Regions from separate parts of the Ruegeria sp. TM1040 genome, predicted to be linked through region 1. Evidence: riboswitches for the same ligand, from Rfam matches in the RefSeq annotation. Region 1 holds a riboswitch; the other holds the start of a gene.

The links. A riboswitch is a leader RNA that binds a small molecule or an ion and turns the genes downstream of it on or off. The one in region 1 is predicted to bind FMN.
Region 2: another riboswitch for FMN. It lies ahead of TM1040_RS01965 (6,7-dimethyl-8-ribityllumazine synthase); the one in region 1 lies ahead of TM1040_RS16910 (DMT family transporter).

What each region holds. Positions count from the first base shown of each region.
Region 1 covers NC_008044.1:2,635,309-2,641,085, forward strand. Annotated here, with positions in the region: gene TM1040_RS16900 (globin) at 1-362, opposite strand, end outside; gene TM1040_RS16905 (esterase-like activity of phytase family protein) at 536-2,707, shown strand; FMN riboswitch at 2,877-3,011, shown strand; gene TM1040_RS16910 (DMT family transporter) at 3,102-3,995, shown strand; gene TM1040_RS16915 (TetR/AcrR family transcriptional regulator) at 3,975-4,565, opposite strand; gene TM1040_RS16920 (Hsp20 family protein) at 4,717-5,184, opposite strand; gene TM1040_RS16925 (trypsin-like serine peptidase) at 5,325-5,777, opposite strand, start outside.
Region 2 covers NC_008043.1:317,341-323,117, forward strand. Annotated here, with positions in the region: gene TM1040_RS01955 (substrate-binding domain-containing protein) at 1-510, shown strand, start outside; gene TM1040_RS01960 (GH1 family beta-glucosidase) at 507-1,841, shown strand; gene TM1040_RS01965 (6,7-dimethyl-8-ribityllumazine synthase) at 1,892-2,362, opposite strand; FMN riboswitch at 2,433-2,564, opposite strand; gene TM1040_RS01970 (LacI family DNA-binding transcriptional regulator) at 2,735-3,823, shown strand; gene TM1040_RS01975 (ABC transporter substrate-binding protein) at 3,828-4,847, shown strand; gene TM1040_RS01980 (ABC transporter permease) at 4,905-5,708, shown strand; gene TM1040_RS01985 (ABC transporter permease) at 5,712-5,777, shown strand, end outside.

The DNA of each region.
Region 1 (5,777 bases):
CAGGCAGAAACCTCGGCCGCCGTGAGTTCAGCTTGCATGACCTCGCAAAACGCCAGATGCAACGCCCGTTGTGCCGTATACATCTGGTCCAATGTCAGCCCCAGGTGCTTGTGTCGTTGCAACAAGTCATCAACCAGAACCATCATTTCCCGATCTCGTCCGAGACTCTGCATCCCAGTGGTCAGAACGCGGGCAAACATTTCTGTTTGATGCGAGAAATCACGGGTGAACATGACCTCGGCGTCAGGTAGCTCAAGAAACAGATGATGGTAGAACTTTTCTGCCAACGCGGCCTTTTGTGCAAAGACCCTATTAAAGCTGACCTTGATGAGTTGCACTTCAATCTGACGCAGTATCGCCATTCCCATCGCACACCTCGAACATTTTGGAGGGCCGGTTTCCGTCCACGAGGATAGCAATGTTGTGTAAACACCGGCTTACACAGACGTCACGAAACATACAAAAAACCGTTGCGAATAGTTTGCACAGCGCGGGCATGGCCTTGGCATCGATTTCATTCCTACAGGAGCTGCCGATGTCCCTGCGCCTAGTGTGCCTGACCTCCGCCCTCGCGCTGACCGCCGGTTTTGCGCAGGCTGAAAAAGCCTTCAACCGGATCGCGTCTTTCCCCGTCATCAAGAACATGGCCGAAGGTGCCGACCAGAGCCGCGAAAGCTCGCCCGAGATCATCGACGTGACCGCCGATGGCATGACGCTGGTCTATACCGACAGCCCGCTGGGCGCGCTTGGGATGATCGACATCACCGATGCCGCCAACCCGGTGCCCAAAGGCAATATCGCCCTTCCGGGCGAGCCCACCTCGGTCGCAGTGGTCGGTACCATCGCATATGTCGGGGTCAACACCTCGGAGAGCTACACCCAGCCTTCCGGGCAAGTCATGGCCTTTGACACCGCAACAGGCGCGGAACTTGCCTCCTGTGATTTGGGCGGTCAGCCGGACTCCCTCGCAAAATCCAAGGACGGCGCCTTCCTGTCCATCGCAATCGAAAACGAACGCGACGAAGACCTGAATGACGGGATCATTCCGCAATTGCCCGCAGGCAACCTCGTTATGATCAACACCACGCAAGACGGCCTGAACTGCGCCAGCATGAAGATGGTGGATCTGACCGGTCTGGCCGAGATCGCAGGATCGGACCCGGAGCCAGAGTATGTCTCGATCAACAACCTCGACGAGACGGTTGTGACGCTGCAAGAGAACAACCACATGGTCGTCGTGTCCAGGGATGGTGAGATTCTCAGTCACTTCTCCGCAGGCGCCGTGGACCTCGATGGCATTGATGCCACCGACGAGCGCGGTGCACTGATCTTTGACGAAAGCCAGAAGGGGCGCCTGCGCGAACCTGATGCTGTGACCTGGATTGACGCAGATCACTTTGCCACCGCAAACGAGGGGGACTACAACGGCGGTTCGCGCGGTTGGACCATCTTCCACAAAGACGGCTCTGTGGTCTATGACTCTGGCGTTTCTTTTGAGCATGCGATCATCCAGATCGGCCACTACCCGGACAAGCGTTCCGATGCCAAAGGTGTCGAACCGGAATCTGTGACCTTCGCAGAGTTTGACGGCACACCTTTCGTGTTTGTCGGGGCAGAGCGCGCTTCGGTTGTTGGCGTCTATGACGTCACCGACCCGGCAAAACCGGTTCTGACACAGTTGCTGCCCTCTGGTACCGGCCCCGAAGGCTATGTGACCATTCCCGAGCGCGGCCTTCTTGTTTCAGCCAACGAGAAAGACCTCCTCGAAGACGGTGGCGCACGGGCGCATGTGATGCTCTTTGAGCTTCAGGATGGCGCAGCCACATATCCTCATCTGACCTCGGCAGGAGCCAAAGAGCTGATCGGCTGGGGCGCCATCTCCGGCATGGTTGCGGATGAAGACGGTATGATCTGGGCGGTCAATGATAGCTTTTACGGCTTCCAGCCCTCGATCTTCAAGATTGACCCCTCTCAGACCCCAGCGCGCATCACCGATGTGATCCGCATTCATCGCGCCAATGGCGACGCTGCGCAAAAACTCGACCTCGAAGGGATCACGCTTGATGGCGAAGGCGGCTTCTATGTGGCGTCCGAGGGCCGCACGGAACGCGCGATCCCGCACGCGATCTATCACGTCAGCGCCGAGGGCCTGATCAAAACCAACAAGGGTGAAATCGCGATCCCCGCAGAGCTGCAGTCCGTCGAGAAGCGCTTTGGCTTTGAAGGCATCACCAAGGTTGGCAACACGCTCTGGATGGCGGTGCAGCGTGAGTGGAAAGACGATCCCGAAAACCATGTAAAGCTGGTTTCCTACAATCTGGATACCAAGGAATGGGGCGCCGTTCTTTATCCAAAGGCAGCGCCGGCCACCGGCTGGGTTGGTCTGTCGGAAATCGTGGCGCATGGCGATCATGTCTATGTGATTGAGCGCGACAACCAGCATGATGACCGCGCAGTCACCAAGAAGATCTATCGCATTGCGCTCTCGGATATGGTTCCTGCCCCGCTTGGCAGCGATCTCCCTGTCGTGACAAAGGAAGAGGTCCGCGACCTGCTGCCTGACCTGAAATCCACCGGCGGCTATGTGCTCGACAAGGTTGAAGGTTTGGCCATCCTGGCAGACGGCACCGCTTGGGTGTCGACCGACAATGACGGTGTCGATGACAGCTCTGGCGAGACGATGTTCTGGTCGTTCAAGGTCGACTGATCCGACCCGCGATCTGTCCGGCGCCTGCCATCATGGCGCCGACGTCGCCGCACAGCAAAGGGGTCCCTAGCGGGGCCTCTTTTTTGCATCTTACGTCGCGCGCAATTCGCAGCTGCGTGCTTTTCTTTGCACAATCGCTTCGCTATCAGGTTCATGCCTCATCATGAGGCGATATTCTCAGGGCAGGGTGAAAGTCCCTACCGGTGGTCACAGCCCACGAGCGGCCCTTGGTTTGACAAGGGTGACAGCAGACCCGGCGCAATTCCGGGGCCGACGGTTACAGTCCGGATGAAAGAGAATGGAGAGACCCGCGCCCTTCGCCATGTGCAGGAGGGCTTTGGGTCTATTCGTTTGCCTTGGGTCAATTGCGGACCGAGGAAAGGACAACACGCAGATGACTCAATCGCTTCCTACCCCGCTCAAGGCGGCTGGCCTCATGGTCATCGCCGGAGCCTGCTTTGCGCTGGTGAACACCGCACTGCAATCGGCCACGATGCTGCATGGGGCCTCTGCTCCGATGGTGACCTTCTGGCAGTATCTGATCGCGCTTCTGTTTTACATCCCATGGATCTGGCGCAACTGGACTGCCGTTCTGTCGACCCGGCAAATGATCACCCATGTGATCCGGGTCGTGCTGGCCGTTGCCGGTGTGCAACTCTGGACGCTTGGGCTGGCCCATGTGCCAATCTGGCAGGCGATTGCCTTGATCTTGCTTTCGCCCTTTTTTGTCACCATCGGCGCGGGTCTTTTCCTCGGCGAAGATGTTTCCTTGCACCGCTGGGGCGCTGTTGTTGTGGGCATCTTTGGTGGCATGGTGATCCTGGCCCCGTGGTCAGATCGCTTCCAGATCGCGGCCCTTCTGCCAGTCGCTGCGGCGGCCTTTTGGGCTGCGAGTTCCGTTGTGACCAAGCACCTCACACGGCGCGATAGCACCGAGACGGTCACGATCTATCTGCTGCTGCTCCTCAGCCCTGCAAATGCGCTCCTGTCACTTGGTGGCGGCTTTGCACTGCCAGAAGGCACTATCTGGCTTGTGATTGGCGCGGGACTGTTGACGGCTCTGGCGCAGCATAGCCTGGTGCGGGCCTACACGCTGGCAGACGCAGCGTTCCTTCAACCCTTTGATCACCTGAAACTGGTCTTCAACGTGGGGCTGGGCGCAGTTGTCTTTGGGTTCTTGCCGGATGGCAACATGTGGCTGGGCACCGCGCTGATCATTGTTGCAAGCGCCTATCTGCTGAACAGAGAGGCCCGTGCTAAACCGGGTTCAGCCGCGCAAAACGCCTGAGACCATCTCGGCAAATGGGGCGCGGGCCTGAACCTTAGCCGTACTCAGCACGCTGGCATCGTAATATCGCCCCCAGGCGTCGTGCGTACATCCCATCAGGGACGCAGCTCCCAAGAGCTGCGTCACCACGCCCAATGCCCCGGCAACGCCTTTGCCCTCCCAGCGCTCGGTGGCTTGCACGGTGGCGACGAGGCTTTCAAACAAGGTCGCAAAAGACGTACCTCCGTCACGTGGCAGCGCCTGATCCAAGAGCTCTCGCAGCACGATCTGGGCCGAGGCGCAATCCGCCTGCAGCGCCGATTGGTAAGCTGCAAAGAACGTCTCCAGTTGCTCTTCTGGCGGGCGGTCATCTTCCATCGCATCAAACAGCAGTTGAAGTACCGACGACGCAGCCTGTTCAACCGCCAAAGCATAGAGCGCGTTCTTGCTCCCAAAATGGTGCAACAGCGCCTGTTTGCTGAGGCCGAGTTCCTGTGCGATGGCTGAGATGGAGGCCCCGGCATACCCATGTGCCGCAAACAAGCGGCAAGCGCTTTCGATCAACTGTGTGCGGGTACTGGTAGATGTCATCTCGGCCAGGGTCATACATCCATTAAGGCAGGCATTCTGCCGCAGGACAACCTACCGCTTGGTAAATAACGTAAATCCATGAATAAAAAGAGCTCCCGTCTAACCAGCCGGGAGCCCTCGGAATAGGACGCAACTCGCATCCTGCGTCAGATCAGTTCACGGTCGAGCCCGAAATTTCCTTGGGCTTGGACGCCGCAGCGGAGGAAATCTCGATCCGGCGCGGCTTCAGCGCCTCAGGCACTTCTCGCACGAGATCGATATGGAGCATGCCGTCGCCGTGGCTGGCGCCCTGCACCCGCACATGATCTGCAAGGGTGAAACGGCGTTCAAAGGCTCGGGTTGCAATCCCGCGATGCAGGTAGGTGCGCTCGCCGTTCTCTTCGGACTTGCGCGCGGACACGACCAGGGCGTGCTCTTTTACCTCGACGTTCAACTCGTCTTCGGAAAAGCCCGCGACAGCGATCGAGATGCGGTAGGCATCGTCCGAGGTTTTTTCAATGTTGTATGGGGGGTAGCTTGGCTGCTGGAGATCCGAGCTCATCACCCGGTCCATTAAATCGGCAATCTGGTCGAAGCCGACAGTTGCACGGTGCAGCGGAGCAAAATCAAACGTACGCATGGTTCATCCTCATCTTTGAGCGATAACTGCTATAAAGCCCTCCCAACACGGGACGGGTGGATTGATCCAAGGCCCAGTCTTTGGCGCCTTGGGTACCTCCCATGTATGAAGGGTCATTTTTGTTTCAAGAGGGGGCGAATTCAGTTGGAAATGAATTTTGCACCAATGTCGCTGCGGCGCGGTTCCCCGACCTGAACGCGACCAACCCCCTGAGGCATCCGGCTGCCGACATGGGCCCCGGTCAGCTGTGACTGCAAAAGCGCCAGTTCCTCGGCCAGCGACGCGCCCAGAGAAACGGCAGAACCCTCGACACGCGCCTTGGCTGAGACCACCGATACGATCCGCGGGCGTCCAGCGTCAAACGAAAACACAGGGGCGCCAGAGGCCCCGAAGTCCACGTCACAGGACATCACCAGGACACCATCCTGACGAGCAATCACCTTGCAGACCTCTTGGAGCGAGGGCGCCTCGGAGCGGTCCTGCGCGTAGGACACCACACCGACCCGGGCCCCCTCGCGGGGGCGCGCGTCGGTTTCAAATGGCGTGACGGTAGTGTTGCGAATGGGGCGTTGCAGTTGCAACAGGGCAATGTC
Region 2 (5,777 bases), on a different replicon from region 1:
CTGGGCCACCGCCGGATCTGCCTTGTGAACGGTCAAGAGAGCATGGATTTCGCGCACCGCCGCCGCCAGGGCTATGAGGCGGCGCTGCAGGCACGCGGAATCCCAGTTGATCCCGCCCTGATGACGGCAGGAGAGATGACCGAAGTCTATGGCTACGACACCGTGCAACGCACGCAGGCACTGGAAGATCCGCCCACCGCCTATCTGGTGTCCTCGATCATCGCCGCCTTTGGTGTGCGCCGCGCAATCGAAGAATCCGGGCTCAAAATGGGGCGCGACATTTCGGTTATCACCCATGACGACGACCTGTCTTATCTGCGAAACGGGGCCGATGTGCCGGTCTTTACCGCCACTCGTTCCTCGGTGCGCGATGCCGGGCGCAGGTTGGCCAAACTCCTGATTTCACAGATCGAAGACCCGGGCGATGCGCCCTTGACTGAGCTTTTGGAAGCCGAACTCACTGTCGGTCGCTCAACAGGCCCCGCCCCCAACAGGACATCAAAGACATGACGGATTTCACTTTTACACGCCGCGACTTTCCAGGGGATTTCCTGTTCGGCTGCGCGACGTCTTCCTATCAGATTGAAGGCCATCAATATGGCGGCGCAGGGCCGACCCATTGGGATAGTTTTGCCGCAACACCCGGCAATGTGGTGCGTTCTGAGGATGGCGCACGCGCCTGTGACCACTACCACCGCTTTGAGGAGGACCTCGATCTCGCCGCTGCAGCGGGGTTTGAGTGCTATCGGTTCTCGACCAGTTGGGCACGCGTGCTGCCCGAGGGGCGTGGCACGCCCAATGCCGAGGGGCTCGATTTCTACGACCGGCTGACCGACGCGATGCTCGAACGCGGCCTGAAGCCCTGCGCGACGCTCTACCACTGGGAGCTGCCGCAGCCACTGGCCGACATGGGCGGCTGGCGCAATCGAGATGTAAGCAACTGGTTTGCCGAATTCACCGAAGTCATCATGTCCCGGATCGGCGATCGGATGTATTCCGTGGCACCCATCAACGAACCCTGGTGCGTTGGGTGGCTTTCGCATTTTCTGGGCCATCACGCGCCCGGTCTGCGCGACATCCGCGCCACCGCACGGGCCATGCACCATGTCCTGTTGTCCCATGGCCGCGCCATCGAAGTGATGCGGGGCCTTGGAATGAACAACCTTGGTGCGGTGTTCAATTTTGAATGGGCGGAGCCGCTGGATCAGAGTGCCCAAGCTCAGGCCGCGGCAGAAACCTATGATGCGATCTACAACCGCTTTTTCCTCGGCGGGGTCTTTAAAGGCGCTTATCCCGAAGCAGCCTTGCGCGGGCTCGAACCCCATTTGCCGCAGGGCTGGCAGGACGATTTCGCCACCATCACCCAAAAGGTCGATTGGTGCGGTTTGAACTATTACACTCGCAAGGTGATCGGTCCAGACAATGGCCCCTGGCCCCATTACGCAGAGCTGGTGGGCGAACTGCCCACGACCCAGATGGGGTGGGAGATTTATCCAGATGGGCTTTACAAGTTTCTGAAGCGCACAGCCGAAGACTACACCGGAGGTCTGCCGCTCATCGTGACCGAGAACGGCATGGCAAACCCGGATGTGCTTCTGGAGGGCGAGGTGCCGGACGCAGCCCGCATCGCCTACGTTGAGGCACACCTTGCGCGGGTACGCCAAGCGATTGCAGAGGGCGTCCCGGTGAAGGGTTACTTTCTGTGGTCACTTCTCGACAATTACGAATGGGCGCTCGGGTACGAGAAACGCTTTGGTCTGGTGCATGTCGACTTTGAGACGCTGAAGCGCACGCCGAAGGCCTCTTATCGTGCCTTGCAACGTGCGCTTACCGCATCCTGAACTCAAAGAAGCGCCGCACTTCTTTTTCTGAGAGGTGCGGCGCAGGCCATTTAGGCCACGGCCTCGACCGGAGTTGGGGTAAGATCGCGGTACAGATTGGCCATCCGCACTGCCGCCTGTGCAGCCTCGCGGCCCTTCTTCACAAAATGCGCGTGATAGAAGGTCTGGTGTTCCTCGCTCGGCTGGAAATGATGCGGCGTGAGAGATACCGACAGCACCGGCACGCCTGTCTTGAGGCCGGCCTCCATCAACCCGGACACCACCGCCTGTGCCACGAAATCATGGCGGTAGATCCCGCCATCCACGACCAGAGCGGCCGCGGCGATCGCGTCATACTCACCCGTGGCCGCAAGTTTCTGAGCCAGCAGCGGCATCTCGAACGCGCCGGGCACGTCGAAGACGTCGACGGCGGCGTCAAGCCCAAAATCGGCGAGTTGGTCTTGGAACCCGATCAATGCCTGATCCACGATATCGGCATGCCACTGCGCCTTGATGAAGGCGAATTTTGGGGATTTTGTCATAGCTCTTGATCCTTTCAACATGACAGAATCCCAGAGCGCAAAAGACCACCTGCACCCATCGGTACACGCAGTACATTCTCTCCCATCCGGACTATGACCGTCGGCCCCGGAATTCCACCGGATCTGCTGACCCACCCCGTAGAGGTGGCGCTCGCGGGCTATAACCGCCGGTGGGGAATTTCACCCCGCCCTGAGAATGGAAAAGAGCTAGGCAGCCTCTGCGGCATTGTCAATGCACAGGGCACGCCGAACCATCGAGCGCCCGTTAGGTCATCCGGCTGCGTTTCGTGCCAAACGTCACAAAACTGTGCCCCTATCCCGCTATTTGCTGGGCTGGAAACGTTTCCATCTCACGACTCGCAAAAGGTTCAAATGACCGACAGGACCCGCATAACCATCAAGGATGTCGCCCTCGCTGCCGGATGTGGCGTCGCAACTGCGAGTCGCGTGCTGAATAAATCCGGCCCCGCCAGCGCTGAGACCCGCGCTCGTGTTGAAGATGCAGCGCGGCGCATGGGTTTTGTCTTTTCCGCGACTGGACGCGCCTTACAAAGCCGCAAGAGCATGACCGTCGGTTGCCTTATTCCGTCGCTCGCCAACCCGGTGTTTGCGGAGGCCGTGCAGGGGGCTCAGGAAGAGTTGCGCAGCCACGGGTATCAGCTGTTGGTCGCCAGCTCCAATTACGATGACGAAACGGACAATGACATTCTCACAACTCTCCTGAGTAAGGATGTCGACGGCCTGTTGGTGACAATGGCCGCGCCACAGGAGAGTGTGCCGCTCGCACAGGCTCGGGCGCGCGACATCCCCGTCTGCCTGATGTTTCACGACCCTCTGCCCGACTGGCCCAGCGCGCATGTGTCCAACGCGCAGGCCGCCGCAGAAGTCGCGCGCCAGTTTGCCCTCTACGGCCACGAGCGCACCGGATTTCTGGCGTTGCGATTTTCGACCTCGGACCGCTCACGCAACCGGTTTGACGGGTTTCGGGCGCAATGTGCCGCCCTCAATCTGGCCCCACCCAAGCTGATCGAGATCACCGAGACCGAAGCCAACACGCCCAGTATCCTTGCCCAGCGCCTCTCGGACCACCCGGATCTGACCGCGATCTTTGCCTCCAATGACTTCCTGGCAATCGCCGTGCAAAAAGCCGCGCCTTTGATGGGGCGGCATGTCCCGCAGGATTTGTCGGTTGTGGGGTTCGATGGGATCGAGGTCGGGCGTTTGCTGGATCGCTCGCTTGCCACGATCGAGACCACCCCAGAGGCAATGGGTCGCCAGGCCGCACAGACGCTTTTGACCGGACTGCAGGGCGGCGCAATGACAGAACTTGCGCCCCTGCCTTTTACTTTCCGCGCCGGGGCAACCTTGTCCGGACCCCGCGCGAAAAGCCCTGACGACGACCGGGGTGCTGCCCAGTCGCCGTCTGTTCCCCCGTTCACGTCCAACGACAAACAAGGATGAACCCATGAAACATATCGCTCTTACGGTTCTGGCTGCAACCGCTCTTGCGGCACCGCTGACCGCGTCTTTTGCATCTTCGGCGCAGGCCGAAGACGCCATCTGCTACAATTGCCCCCCGCAATGGGCGGATTGGGCGTCCATGCTGGAGGCCATCGAGACCGAGATCGGTGTCAGCCTTCCGCATGACAACAAGAACTCCGGCCAGACATTTGCACAGCTTGTGGCTGAAAAAGACAGCCCCGTGGCAGATGTGGCCTATTACGGTGTGACCACCGGCATCAAGGCGGGCAAGGAAGGTCTGGTCGAGGCGTACAAGCCCGCAGGTTTTGACGAGATCCCGGAGGGGCTCAAAGACCCCGAAGGCAAGTGGTTCGCAGTGCATTACGGCACCATCGGGTTCTTTGTGAATGTGGACGCCCTTGGCGGCGCGCCCGTCCCGCAGTGCTTTGCAGACCTGAAAAAGCCTGCCTATCAGGGAATGGTGGGTTATCTGGATCCCTCGTCGGCCTTTGTCGGATATGCCGGGGCCGTCGCCGTCAACCTTTCCTTTGGGGGCGATCTGCAAGACTTTGACCCCGCAATCGAGTATTTTTCCGAGCTGGCAGAGAACGCACCGATCGTGCCCAAGCAGACGTCTTATGCGCGGGTCGTATCGGGAGAGATCCCGATCCTGTTTGATTACGACTTCAACGCCTATCGCGCGAAATACGAAGAAGACGGAAATTTTGAATTTGTCCTGCCCTGCGAGGGGTCGGTGCGTGTACCCTATGTCATGAGCCTCGTGGGCAATGCGCCTCACGGCGAGACCGGCAAGAAGGTTCTGGATTTCATTCTCTCTGACAAAGGGCAGGCGATCTGGACCAACGCCTATCTGCAGCCCGCGCGCCCGGTTGAGCTGCCTGCTGAGGTGGCGGAGAAATTCCTGCCCGCCAGCGATTATGCCCGTGCACAGGCTGTGAACTATGCAGAGATGGAAAAGGCGCAGGCCGGTTTTGGCGAACGCTACCTGAACGAAGTCAAATAATCCAACACCGGGAGCGCGCGTCCCGGTGTGCTCCCGGTACTTCAGGAAAGAACTCCCGTGACGGCCCGTTCCTTTGGCGTTTTATGCCTCCTTCCTCTGTTGATCTTCACGCTCGCTTTTCTCGCGCTACCCTTGGTGCGCCTTGTGCTGTCCTCCTCCGAGGGCGCAGAGGGCTGGAGCGTTTATGTCAGGATGCTGCAAACCCCGCGGTATCTCTCAGCCCTTCTGCAAACCCTTCTGGTTTCAGGCGCGGTGACTCTCGCGGCCTTGGCCGTCTCCACCACTGCAGGGCTTTTTCTGACCCGCAATCGGTTCTGGGGACGCAGTGCCCTCTTGTCGATCCTGACACTGCCCCTCGCGTTTCCCGGTGTTGTGGTCGGCTTTATGATCATCCTTCTCGGGGGTCGGCAGGGGCTGGTAAACCAGATCACCCCAAGTCACGTGGTCATTGCCTATTCCACCTTTGGGCTCTTCCTCGGCTATCTCTATTTCTCCATCCCACGGGTGCTGCTGACCGTGATGGCCGCGGCCGAGAAGATAGATCCTGCACTGGAAGAAGCCGCGCGCAGCCTTGGCGCGCCAGCCCATCGAGTGCTCTGGGATGTACTCTTGCCAGCGCTGCGCCCAGCCATGGTCGCGGCGGGGGCGATCGCCTTTGCCACCGCCATGGGGGCCTTTGGTACTGCCTTCACCTTGGCCACGGACATCGATGTCCTGCCGATGGTGATCTACACCGAGTTCACGCTATCGGCGAATTTCGCCATGGCTTCGGCGCTCTCCATCGCATTGGGCATTGTCACATGGGGAGTCCTCTTGATTGCGCGCAGCTTTTCCGGCGGCGCGATAGCTGCAGGAGGATAAGACATGCGACGACTGCCTCATCTCTTATCACTCATGGTCACGCTGCTGGCCTGCGCCTTCTTGCTGGTG